3 regions of the Micromonospora echinospora genome follow, and region 2 is predicted to be linked to each of the others. Evidence: riboswitches for the same ligand, from Rfam matches in the RefSeq annotation. Region 2 holds a riboswitch; each other region holds the start of a gene.
The links. A riboswitch is a leader RNA that binds a small molecule or an ion and turns the genes downstream of it on or off. The one in region 2 is predicted to bind cyclic di-AMP.
Positions count from the first base shown of each region.

Region 1: another riboswitch for cyclic di-AMP. It lies ahead of GA0070618_RS07230 (coiled-coil domain-containing protein); the one in region 2 lies ahead of GA0070618_RS00630 (C39 family peptidase).
Region 3: another riboswitch for cyclic di-AMP. It lies ahead of GA0070618_RS18125 (coiled-coil domain-containing protein); the one in region 2 lies ahead of GA0070618_RS00630 (C39 family peptidase).

Region 1 is NZ_LT607413.1:1,620,365-1,623,984, forward strand. Features, by position in the region: gene GA0070618_RS07225 (YibE/F family protein) at 127-1,443, shown strand; cyclic di-AMP (ydaO/yuaA leader) riboswitch at 1,609-1,739, shown strand; gene GA0070618_RS07230 (coiled-coil domain-containing protein) at 1,744-2,754, shown strand; gene GA0070618_RS07235 (carbonic anhydrase) at 2,834-3,514, opposite strand.
Region 2 is NZ_LT607413.1:145,962-150,151, forward strand. Features, by position in the region: gene GA0070618_RS00625 (CDP-glycerol glycerophosphotransferase family protein) at 1-1,076, shown strand, start outside; gene GA0070618_RS00630 (C39 family peptidase) at 1,178-2,029, opposite strand; cyclic di-AMP (ydaO/yuaA leader) riboswitch at 2,224-2,362, opposite strand; gene GA0070618_RS00635 (hypothetical protein) at 2,722-3,480, opposite strand; gene GA0070618_RS00640 (hypothetical protein) at 3,634-4,107, opposite strand; gene GA0070618_RS00645 (acyltransferase family protein) at 4,118-4,190, opposite strand, start outside.
Region 3 is NZ_LT607413.1:4,000,268-4,003,887, reverse strand. Features, by position in the region: gene GA0070618_RS18135 (HelD family protein) at 1-388, shown strand, start outside; gene GA0070618_RS18130 (cation diffusion facilitator family transporter) at 594-1,508, shown strand; cyclic di-AMP (ydaO/yuaA leader) riboswitch at 1,662-1,793, shown strand; gene GA0070618_RS18125 (coiled-coil domain-containing protein) at 1,798-2,871, shown strand; gene GA0070618_RS18120 (STAS domain-containing protein) at 3,055-3,426, opposite strand.

The DNA of each region.
Region 1 (3,620 bases), 1.5 Mb from region 2:
GACGAACTCCCCACCGAGCCGCGCGGAACTCGGGCCGGACCGCCGAACAGGCTGCGAGCTGCGACTTCGGAGCCGGCAGAATGGTCCGGCCAGGGCACCCGCCACGCCAGGATCGTTGGGAGAAGCATGGGCCACGACCACAGCCGTCCCACCGCCGCCGCGCCGCCGCGCGTGCGGCGTGTCCTGATCGCGACCGTGGTCCCGCTCTTCCTGGTGACCCTGGTCGCGGCGTTGGTGCTCTGGCCCCGGGACGCCCCGTCGGTCGGCGGCGGCGAGGACGCGGCCCGCTACCACGGCACGGTGACGCGGGTGGTGACCGAGCCCTGCCCGCCCACGCCGGAGGCCCCGGAGGGGACGACGGAGGGGCCGTGCGGCACCGCCACGGTGACCGTCGACACCGGGCCCGACGCCGGGCAGCAGGTCGAGACGGCGCTGCCCGCCGGGCCGGGATCACCCCGGGTGGAGGTCGGCGACGAGATCGTCCTGGTGGTGCTGACCGACCCGGCCGACCCGACGGTCAGCAGCTATTCCATCGCCGCCCACCAGCGGGGGAAGCCGCTGATCTGGCTGGCCCTGGCGTTCGCCGTCGCCATCGTCGCGTTCGGCCGCTGGCGCGGCCTGGCCGCGCTCGGCGGGCTGGCGGCCAGCTTCGCCATCCTGCTCACCTTCGTGCTGCCCGGTATCGGCGCCGGAGAGTCGCCGCTGCCGGTGGCGGTCACCGGCGCCGCGTTGATCATGTTCGTGGTGCTGTACCTCACCCACGGGGTCACCGCGCAGACCTCCGTCGCGGTCCTCGGCACCCTGGCCAGCCTGGTGCTCACCGGTCTCCTCGGCAGCCTGGCGACCGCGTTCACCCACCTCACCGGGTACGGCTCCGAGGACGCCACCACGCTGTCGATGTTCCAGGCCGACGTCGACCTGCACGGGCTGCTCCTGGCCGGCATCATCATCGGCTCCCTGGGCGTCCTGGACGACGTCACGGTCACCCAGGCCGCCACGGTGACCGAGCTGGCCCGCGCCAACCCCGACCTCACCCGGCTCCAGCTCTACCGCGCGGCCACCCGGGTCGGCCGGGCGCACATCGCCTCGACGGTCAACACGATCGTGCTCGCGTACGCGGGCGCGTCGCTGCCCCTGCTGCTGTTGCTGACCGCCGACACGCGCGGGATCAGCGAGATCGTGACCAGCGAGTTCCTCGCCCAGGAGATCGTCCGCAGCATCGTCGCGACGCTCGGGTTGATCGCCGCCGTGCCGATCACCACCGGCCTGGCCGCCCTGGTGACCACCGCCGGCCGGGGCGGCACGCCGAGCCGCCGCCCGCCCCGGCCCGCCGGTGGACGGGACGACGCCCTCGCCGCCCTCAGCGGTCCCCGTGCCGCCACCGGGGCCACCGATTCCGCCGCCGGGCCGGGCCGCCCAGGGAACACGGATCCGGCATGGTAGAACTCCACAGAGTGACCGCCAATCGTATGATCTTGACAAATGTGACAGGAGTGACGGAAAGCAATAGGGAAATAACGCTTTTGGTCGGGATCCGGGCGTAGAACCCCACGCCCACTGTCAGGTAACCTCGCTGCCGGTTACCGCCGAAGGCGCGCACCGGCGCCAGCGGGGCCACCGCCTAATCGCCCACCGGCGAACCGGGGAACCAGGTTCATGGGGTGCATCCGCGTCAGCGGTAGGGGCCACTTCCGCCCCGAACCCGTCAGCTAACCCGGTCGGCGGTCGACGGAAGGGAACACTGTGACGGCACCCCTGCGCCGCTGGCTGAAACCTGTCGTGGCCGTGCTCGCCGCCTTCGCCGTGGCCGCCGTGCCCGCGCCGGCCATGGCGGAACCATCGAGCCCGTCCGGGCACGAAGGAGAGCAGCCGAAGCTCCTCAACGAGGTGATCGAGGAGACGAACCGCAGCTACACCCAGGCACAGGCGAAGCTGAAAGCCTCGAAGGACCGCCAGCTCAAGCTCCTGATGGAGGTCGACCGGACCCGGAACGAGCTGAAGGCGCTCACCCCGCAGGTGGCGACGATCGCCGTGCGGTCCTACATGACCGGCCGGGTCGGCCCCGCCTCCATGCTGCTGGACGCCAACACCCCCGACTCGTTCGTCAAGCGGGCCGGCGCGCTGGACGAGATGAACATGGTCAACAGCAAGAAGGTCGCCGCGGTCACCGCCGCCAAGAACCAGGCGGAACTGGCCAAGAAGGCGCTCGACGCCGAGGTCATGGAGGAGCAGAAGCAGGCCGACATCCTGAAGAAGCGCAAGCGCGAGGCGGAGAAGTCCCTCGCCCTGGTCGGCGGCATCGGGTTGACCGGTGGCCTGGTGGACGCCACCTCCCCGATCGCCCGGCCGGGTCCCGGCCGGGACAGCAACGGCAACTGGCGTCCGCTGGGCTGCACCGAGGACGACCCGACCACCGGCGGCTGCATCACCCCGCGCACCCTGCACATGTACAAGGAGGTCAAGCGGGCCGGCTTCGACATGTTCGTCGGTTGTTACCGTCCCGGCGGGCCGTACGAGCATCCGAAGGGGCGGGCCTGCGACTGGTCGCTCCAGAAGCGTGGCTTCAGCCGGTGGGACACCACGGCCGAACGGATGTACGGCAACAACCTGACCGCGTTCCTGGTCCGTAACGCCGACGTGCTCGGCATCTACTACGTGATCTGGAACAAGCAGATCTGGTTCCCGGCGAGCGGCTGGAGTTCGTACAGCGGTCCCTCGGACCACACAGACCACGTACACGTCTCCATGCTCTGACCCACCGCGCCGATTCGGGCCCCGCCTCCGTTCGACCGGAGGCGGGGCCCATTCGCGTGACCGGCCGGAGCCGGGCGGGTCAGGGGCAGGCCGAGGAGGCGGCCGGACCGGCGGCGAGAGCGACATCCTCGGTGGCGGGAATGGAGCGGACCACCCGCACCTCGCCGGCGGCCAGCCGGTACGACATGCCGACCACCGCGCACCGCCCCTCCCGCACCGCCCGGTTGAGCGTCACCGAGCGCTCCAGCAGCACCTCGACGGTGTGGTCGATGTGCATGTCGACGATCCCGTCGATGTCGTCGACGCCCTGCCGGGCGGCCTGGCGGAGGCTGGGCACCACCGCCCCCACGACCGCCCCCAGGTAACCGGGGGGCGTCGTCCCGGCGCCGTCGGCCTCCCGGGCGGCCTGCACCGCTCCGCAGGAGTCGTGGCCGAGGACGACCACCAGCGGCGTCTCCAGGACGCTCACCGCGTACTCGATGCTGCCGAGCACCTCGGTGCCGACGATGTGCCCGGCGGTCCGGACGACGAAGAGGTCACCGAGGCCCCGGTCGAAGATGATCTCGGCGGCCAGCCGGGAGTCGGAGCAGCCGAGCACGACCGCGAAGGGGTGCTGCCCGTCGGCGACGGCAGCCCGGTGCCCGGCATCCTGGTTGGGGTGCAGCGGGTTGCCGGTGACGAAGCGCCGGTTGCCCGACTGCAACTCGACCAGCGCCTGTGCGGGACTCGCCGGAGGCTGCTGTCCACCAGGAACGGCCATGACTCAATCCACCCCTTCTCCGGACCGGGACCGCACGCCCGACGCGGCTGACACGGCCAGCCACCACGGTCACACGGAGCGCAAACTACGTCAAGGGATACGTGAT
Region 2 (4,190 bases):
ACCAGGTCACCATGTGGCTGCCGTACCTGGAGCGGATCGGCCGGCCGTTCCTGGTGCTGCTGCGCGAACCGGAGTTCCTGGCCCCGATCGCGGCGGCCACCCGCGCGCCGGTGGTGTACTGCCCGACGCTGAAGGCGATCGACGAGGCGCTCGTCCCCAGCCTGAAGGTGGCGTTCTACGTCAACCACGGGGCGAAGAACGCCCACTGCATCCGGTTCACCCAGCTCACCCACATCCAGATCCACCACGGCGACAGCGACAAGGCCCCGAGCGCCAACCCGGTCTCGGCGATCTTCGACCGGAACTTCGTGGCCGGGCAGGCGGCGATCGACCGGTACGCCCGCGCCGGGGTGCACATTCCCCGGGAGAAGTTCGTCGTCGTCGGCCGCCCCCAGGTGGAGGCGATCGGGGTACGCCGACCGCCGGTGCCGATGCCGGCCCAGCCGACCGTGCTCTACACGCCCACCTGGACCGGGCACCACGCGGACGCGAACTACTGCTCGCTGCCGGTGGCCGAGGCGGTGGTCGGGCGGCTGCTGGCCCGGGGCGCGACGGTGATCCTGCGGGCCCACCCGTACACCGCGCAGAACCCGGAGTCGGCACGGCAGCTCGCCCGGGTGGAGGAGTTGCTCGCGGCGGACCGCTCCCGCACCGGCCGGCAGCACGTCTGGGGCACCGACGCCAGCCGGGCGATGAGCCTCGTCGACTGCGTCAACCGCTCCGACGCGCTGATCTCGGACGTCTCCGGGGTGATCTCCGACTACCTCTACTCCGGCAAGCCGTACGCGGTCACCGACATGGGCGCGGACGGCGACGCGTTCACCGAGCGCTTCCCGCTGGCCCGCTCCGGCTACGTGCTGCGCCGGGACCTGGCCGACGTCGACGGCGTGCTGGAGCAGCTGCTCGGCACCGACCCGCTGGCCGAGGCGCGCTGGGCGATGCGCACCCACTACCTGGGTGACTTCCCGATCGAGTCGTACGCCGAGGGCTTCCTGGCGGCGGCCCGGGCGCACCTCGCGCCGGCTGCCGTTCCGGCCACCCACCCCGACCAGGCGGACCAGCCGGTCGGCGCGTAGCTGTCTGTGGTGGTTGGTAGCAGGGGTCCCCTGTTACTCCTTTCTGAGTAACAGGGGACCCCTGCTACCACCCGGCCGGCGGTTACGACCGTGGCGTGGGCTCAGGCGGAGTAGCCCCGGGTGGCGGCCCAGTGCGCCAGGCTGATCGTGGTCATCCAGTACGAGCCGGCGGCGGCGTTCGCCGGGTCCGCGATCTTGACGGTCCGGCCGTTGTCCCGGTAACCGACCACGGTCAGGTAGTGCCCGCCGGGGTAGGAGTGCCAGCCACCGGCGACGTCGGTGGCGGAGCCGGCGATGTTGACGACGACGGCGTACCCGTTGCCGACCGCCCGCACCACGTCGGCCTGGAGCCGGTCCATCTGGGCCGGCGTGGCCGCGCTACCGGGGATCGTCCTGGTCCGGTAGACGTCCCGGCCGACCAGGTCGTTCAGGACGCGGGTGGTGTCCTCGGCGGAGTTGGTGCCGGCCTGGGTGGTGTTGAGCCGCTGGGCGAGGTCGTCCTGGCTGCGGACGACGTCCCGGGCGGTCAGCGCGATCCGGGTGGCGGCCGGGCCGCAGTAGTAGAAGGTGGTCTGCTCCTGGTACTGGATGTCGAGCACCTTCGACGCGGGCGGCTTCGGCGGGGTGGGGCTGGCCGTCAGGTCCGGGTTCGACGAACCGGTGGCGGTGGGCGACGCGGACGGGGTGGCCGGCGGGGTGGTGGCGACGGCCGACGGGCTGGCCGGGGACGCGGTGGCACGGCCGTGCTGCCGCGAGGCGGCGGTCGACCGGTCCGGCTCGGCCGCCGTGGCGACGGTGTCCTCGCGGTGCGCCGGCGGGTCGGGGTCGACGAGCAGGACGCCGGCGGTGGACGCCGCCACCAGCACCGCCGCCGAGGCGGCGACCTGGTACGACCGGCGGGCTGGGAACAGGTTGAACGGTCGCGGGACCGGGTACTTCACGGGTTCCTCCACGGAAGACAGGGGTGGAGAGCGGCGCACCCGGTCGACGCACGGCGGACCGTGCGTGGGGTCGACGTCGGTGTGGGGTGCCCGCTCGGACGGCGTCCGGGGGTGGACGCCGGAGTCAGTGCCGGCGGCGCGGGCGGACGGCCGGCGGCACCGGGGCACCGTGGAGGAGCCGGGTAACGGGGGCGTACGGCACGAGGTACTCCTTCCGATACCGCCTACCGGGTTAGCTGACGGATTCGGGCGGGAAGATCGCCCTACCACGGGTCGGCCCCGCGGATTCACCCCGGACGTACGTGGGTCCCCGGCTCGTTGCGCACGATTAGGCGGGCCGGCGCGGTGTCGCCCTTTGCGACCTACGACCGCACCAGACGGGCCGACACTACTGACGCCGCAATCCACTGCCAACCCCCGTGAGCTGGGCAAACCGCACAGCACACCCGGAAGTCGGGTACGTTCACGCGCTGACGTCGCTCAATGGGACGACCGGTTCCCCGAGTACCGTCGGGCGATTTCCGGACGGCATCGGCACAACCACCTCGGCGCACTCGACGCGGAACGGGACGCCCGGGGTCGAAGGTGCGGGAAACCGGGGCGTGGCCCGGGTCACGTCACGATCCGGTCACGCTCGCGCCGAGCGCGGCACGCCGGCCGGCGCGATCCGGCCGACCGCGCATCCCACATCTGCCCCGGCGGGGTCATCCCACCCGCGCCGGCCGCCACCGGGCGGCGAGGCGAACCGCACCGGGCAGCCGCCGGGGCGCGACGACCGTCCGGGTGCTCGCCCGGAGCCGTTCCGCCGCGAGGGACGCCTCCGCCGCCAGGGACCGCGCCGCCGTCGCGGCGACCTCCGCCTGCCGCCAGGCCACCCGTTCCCGCTCGGCCGCCGTCCGGTACTCCACCCGCCGCAGGTCGCGGACCACCCGGTGCAGGACCGCTTCCTGCACGACGGGGTGCAGCCGCGGATCCCAGCCGTTACGGCGGGCGAACACGTCGCTGAGCTGCCGCACCGACAGGTCGCCCCGCCAGTAGGCGGCCATCGCGGCCCGGTGCAGGAAGCGTTCCCGGGCGACGTACTCGGCCGGGGTGCGGGGTGTCCGGGGGGCGGGCAGGGCGGCGGCCCCGGCGAAGCGACGGGCGGCGGTCTCCGCCTCGTCGTACGCCCGCCAGGCCTGGTCGACCCGTTCCTGCGCGGTGAGCCACCGCTCCCGGCGGCGGCGGGCGGTCCGGGCGGCACCGGCCGCCGCGACGGCCACCTCCTCGGCGTACCGGCGCAGGTCCGCCGGGTCGGGGGCGGCGGGGTCGGCGGCAGCGGCAGCCGGCGGGGAGAGCGTCGGCTCCCGCTCGGGGCGGGCCACCAGGACGGTGAGCACGGTCAGGGCGAGCACGAGCAGGGCGGACCAGATGGCGGCCGCCCGGGGCACGTCGACCAGGAACTCGTAGAGAACGACGTCCACGTCGGCACCTCACGGGACACGGGAGCGGGTGGGGGCCGCACACCTCGGGCGCCGGGTCCGCTGGCGGCGGAGCCGGGACCCCCGTCGGCGGGTGCGGGGTGAGGTTCGTCGGGTCAGCTTCTCCCCGGGGGCAGGACACCCGGGATGGACGGATCAGCGACGTGGTGGGGCCCGGGAACCGACCACGCCGGCGTCGGTGGCGGCCAACGGCCGGACCGGCCGGTGTCCGGTCGACACCGGCCCGGCCGGCGGGGCGTCGGTCGCGGTGGCCGGACCGGTGGCGACGAGCGGCGTCTGGTGGTGGGTGTCCGGCCCGGCGGCGCGGACGGTGCTCGTGGTGCTGTCGGCGACCCGGCCGGAGGGCGAGGACGGCGCCAGCACGTCGTGGGCGACCGGGCCGGCGAGCGGGGACGTGCCCGGCACCCGGTGGGCGACCCGCTCCGTGGTGACGGGTGCGCCCCGGTCGACGGGGGACCACTCGGCCGGGGCGGGTGGACTCCCGGCGGGGAGGCCCCCGGCGAGGCCGCCGCTCAGCGCGAGGGCGACCGCCACGGCGAGGCTGGTGAACACCCGCAACGCCCGGCGCACCGACCACCAACGGAGGCAGCCGAGCACGACGGGAGGCACGGGAAGCAGATTACCCCGGTCGTCGGGCACCCGCGTCGATGCCGGCCGGGTCGGATTCCCCGGCCTGGTCACCGGGCGGGACG
Region 3 (3,620 bases), 3.9 Mb from region 2:
GGAGATCCGTACCGTCCACCCGGACCTGCCGCTGCCGACGGCGGTCCGGTCCACCGGCGTGCACCCGGTGGCGCTGACCGTGCCGGCGGAGCAGCTCGCAACGCGCACGGCCGAGGCGGTCGCCTCGCTGCTGGCGGAGGTGGCCGGCACGGTGGGCGTGATCACGCCGGTGCCCCGCCGGGACGAGGTGGCCGGCTGGCTGGCCCACCTGGACTCGCCGCGCCTCCAGGTGGTGACCAGCCTCCAGGCCAAGGGCATGGAGTACGACGGGGTGGCGCTGGTCGCCCCGAGCGAGATCCGCGCCGACCCGGGTTCGGGCGTGCGCACCCTCTACGTGGCGCTCTCCCGGGCCACCCAGCGGCTCACCACCATCGATCCGGTCGACTGACCCGCCCTGTCCCACCCCGGCCGGCCGCCTCCCGAGGCGTCGCGCTGGTAGCAGGGGTCCCTTGTTACTCATGAATGAGTAACAAGGGACCCCTGCTACCACGCCTGCTTCCGCATTTCCGGGCGCCTTGCCGGCAGTTACTTGCATACATAGCGATGTGAACATACATTGGGTCCGGACCGAACGGGGAACGGAGGGTGAGGGCGTGGGCGCAGGTCATGACCACCACGGCGGGATAGCGCACGCCGCACAACGGCACACCGGCCGACTCTGGGCCGCGTTCGGCCTGCTCGCCACCCTGATGGTGGTCGAGGCGGTGACCGCGCTCGGGACCGGGTCGCTGGCCCTGCTCTCCGACGCCGGCCACATGTTCACCGACGTGCTCGGCATCGGCATGGCGCTGGCCGCGATCACCGCCGCCCGGCGGGCCGGCCGGGATCCGCAGCGCACCTTCGGCCTCTACCGGCTGGAGGTGCTCGCCGCCCTGGCCAACGCGGTCCTGCTCTCCGGGGTAGCGGTCTACGTGCTCGTCGAGGCGGTCCGCCGCTTCGGCGACCCGCCGGAGGTGACCACCGGGCCGATGCTGGTGGTGGCGACGCTCGGCCTGCTGGCGAACCTGGTCGCCTTCGCGCTGCTGCGCGAGGGCGCGAAGGAGAGCATCAACCTGCGCGGGGCGTACCTGGAGGTGGTGGCCGACCTGCTCGGCTCCGTCGGCGTGATCACCGCCGCGGTGGTCATCGCGCTCACCGACTGGTGGTGGGCCGACCCTCTGGTCGCGGTGGCGATCGGGGTCTTCATCCTGCCGCGGACCTGGCGGCTGGGCCGGGCGGCGCTGCGCATCCTGGTCCAGGCCGCGCCGGAGCACCTCCAGGTCAGCGCGGTACGCGACCGGCTGAGCGCCGTCCCGGGCGTGGTCGAGGTGCACGACCTGCACCTCTGGACGCTCACCTCGGGGATGGAGGTGGCCTCGGCCCACCTGACCACCGACCCGGCGGTCGAGGTCGGCAGCGTGCTCGCCGCCGCACGGACCGCGTTGCACGAGGACTTCCACATCGACCACGCCACACTCCAGGTCGAACCCGGCGAATCGCCGGGTGTCTGCGGCCGGGTCGAGTGGTAATTAGGACAGACTTAAATCTGGAAGTGTATTGTCCCGCTATGCCAGTTATGCCGATGTCATCTCGCGGGAGTGGTGTGGCCAACGCTGCCCCTGGGATAGCGGCTTCGGTAGTCTCGGACCCGGTCACCGCCGGGCGGCGCCCTCCGGCGCCTGCGGTGACCGCCGCCTAATCGCCGGTGACGGCGAGCCGGGGAACCATGTTCTTGGGGTGCATCCGCGTGAGCGGTAGGGATCTTCCGTCCCGAACCCGTCAGCTAACCCGGTCGGCGGCTGACGGAAGGACATGTGCATGCCAGTAGTGGCACCCGTACGACGTACCGCCGCCCGGATGGCGGCACTGATCGCCGCGACAGTCGCCCTCGGCGTCGCGGCCACGCCGGCCGTCGTGGCCCCCGCCGCGGCGGCACCTCCACTGACGGCCAGGGCACCCGGGGACGACCCCGAGGGCGGCACCCCGGCACTGCGCGCCCAACTGGAGGCGGCCAGCAAGGGGTGGCTCGACGCGAAGGACGCGCTCGCGAAGTCGGTCACCCGTCAACAGAAGATCAACGAACAGCTGGCCACCATCGAGAAGGACCTGGCGGTCCGCGACCAGAAGGTCGGCGTGATCGCCGGGCTGGCGTACCGGACCGGCCGGCTCGGGCCGGCCTCGGCGTTGCTGACCAGCGACTCACCCGACAGCTTCATGGACCGAGTCGCCGCGCTGGACGCGGTGGCCGCCAACGAGGACCGCGAACTGCGGGGCCTGCTCAGCACCCGGGAGCAGGCCAACCAGGCCAAGGCGGCGCTGAACCGGGAGATCACCGAGCAGCGCAAGCAGGTCGCGGTGATGGAGAAGCGCAAGCAGCAGGCCGAGCAGGCACTGGTGGTCGCCAACCGGAAGGCGGCGGCCAGCACCCCCAGCGGCGGCAGCAACTCGACCCGGTCCGCCACGGCGAAGCCGGCGCCGCGCAACCCCGACGGCTCCTGGCCGCCCGAGTCGTGCAGCGTCAACGACCCGACACCCGCCGACGGCTGCATCACCCCGCGTACGCTGCACGCGCTCAACCAGGCCAAGGCCGCCGGCTTCACCCGGTACGTCTCCTGCTACCGCCCCGGCGGCTCCGGAGAGCACCCCAAGGGCCGGGCCTGCGACTTCGCCGCGCAGAAGAACGGTTTCGGCGGCGACGCCACCGGCGGCGACAAGACGTACGGCGACAACCTGGCGGCGTACTTCAAGAACAACGCCAGCCGGCTCGGCGTCCTCTACGTCATCTGGTACCGGCAGATCTGGCTGCCCAGCAGCGGGTGGAAGTCGTACAGCGGAGCGGGCGGCGACCCGTCCAGCGACCACACCAACCACGTCCACCTGTCGGTCTACTGAGTCACCCGGCGCGGCCCGTCACCCCGGAAGGGGTGGCGGGCCGTCCGCTTTGTCGGCGTGGGGCAGTCACGGGGAACCCGGGCCACGGTAAGAGGAACCGGCGACGACACGTGGCTGCGTGCGCTGCACCCGGCTCGGCGTGTCGTGCGCCTGAGCCGCCCCGACGAGGGCGGCGCGCACCGGTCAGGCGCCGGGCAGCACCTCGGGCTCGGGTGCGGCGGTGGCGCCGGCGAAGTACGGCTCCGGCGCGCCGAAGAGGCCGAGCAGGCCGGTCACCCAGAGCTGCCGGTGGACGAACCGGCTGGGCTCGGTGACGACCAGCTTGACGCCGCTCACCTCGGCGGTCTGGAAGCCGGCGACCATCGCGCTGATCCCGACCGAGTCGATGAAGGTCACCAACCTCATGTTGAGTTCGATCCGCGCCGGGCGGCTCTTGGCGAGCACCTCGACGACGGCTTCGCGTACCTCGTACGCGGTGTCGACGTCGATCTCACCACGCGGGGCGATCTCCAGGACGCCACCGGGCAGGACCGACTGGACAATCGACAGGCTCACGCGAGCACCTCCACTCGCCCGTGTCCGGGCGCCTCATCAGTACGCGGGCCGCGACCGAGAGTATTCCTCCGACAGCCTCGGTCGCCACCCCCGGGGATGAGCAATTCACGGATCAGGAGCGACAAGTCGCCCATTTCCGACGCTCCTTCCCTCCCCGAACACCCGATCCCGGGTTCCGCGCACCAGCACCCAGG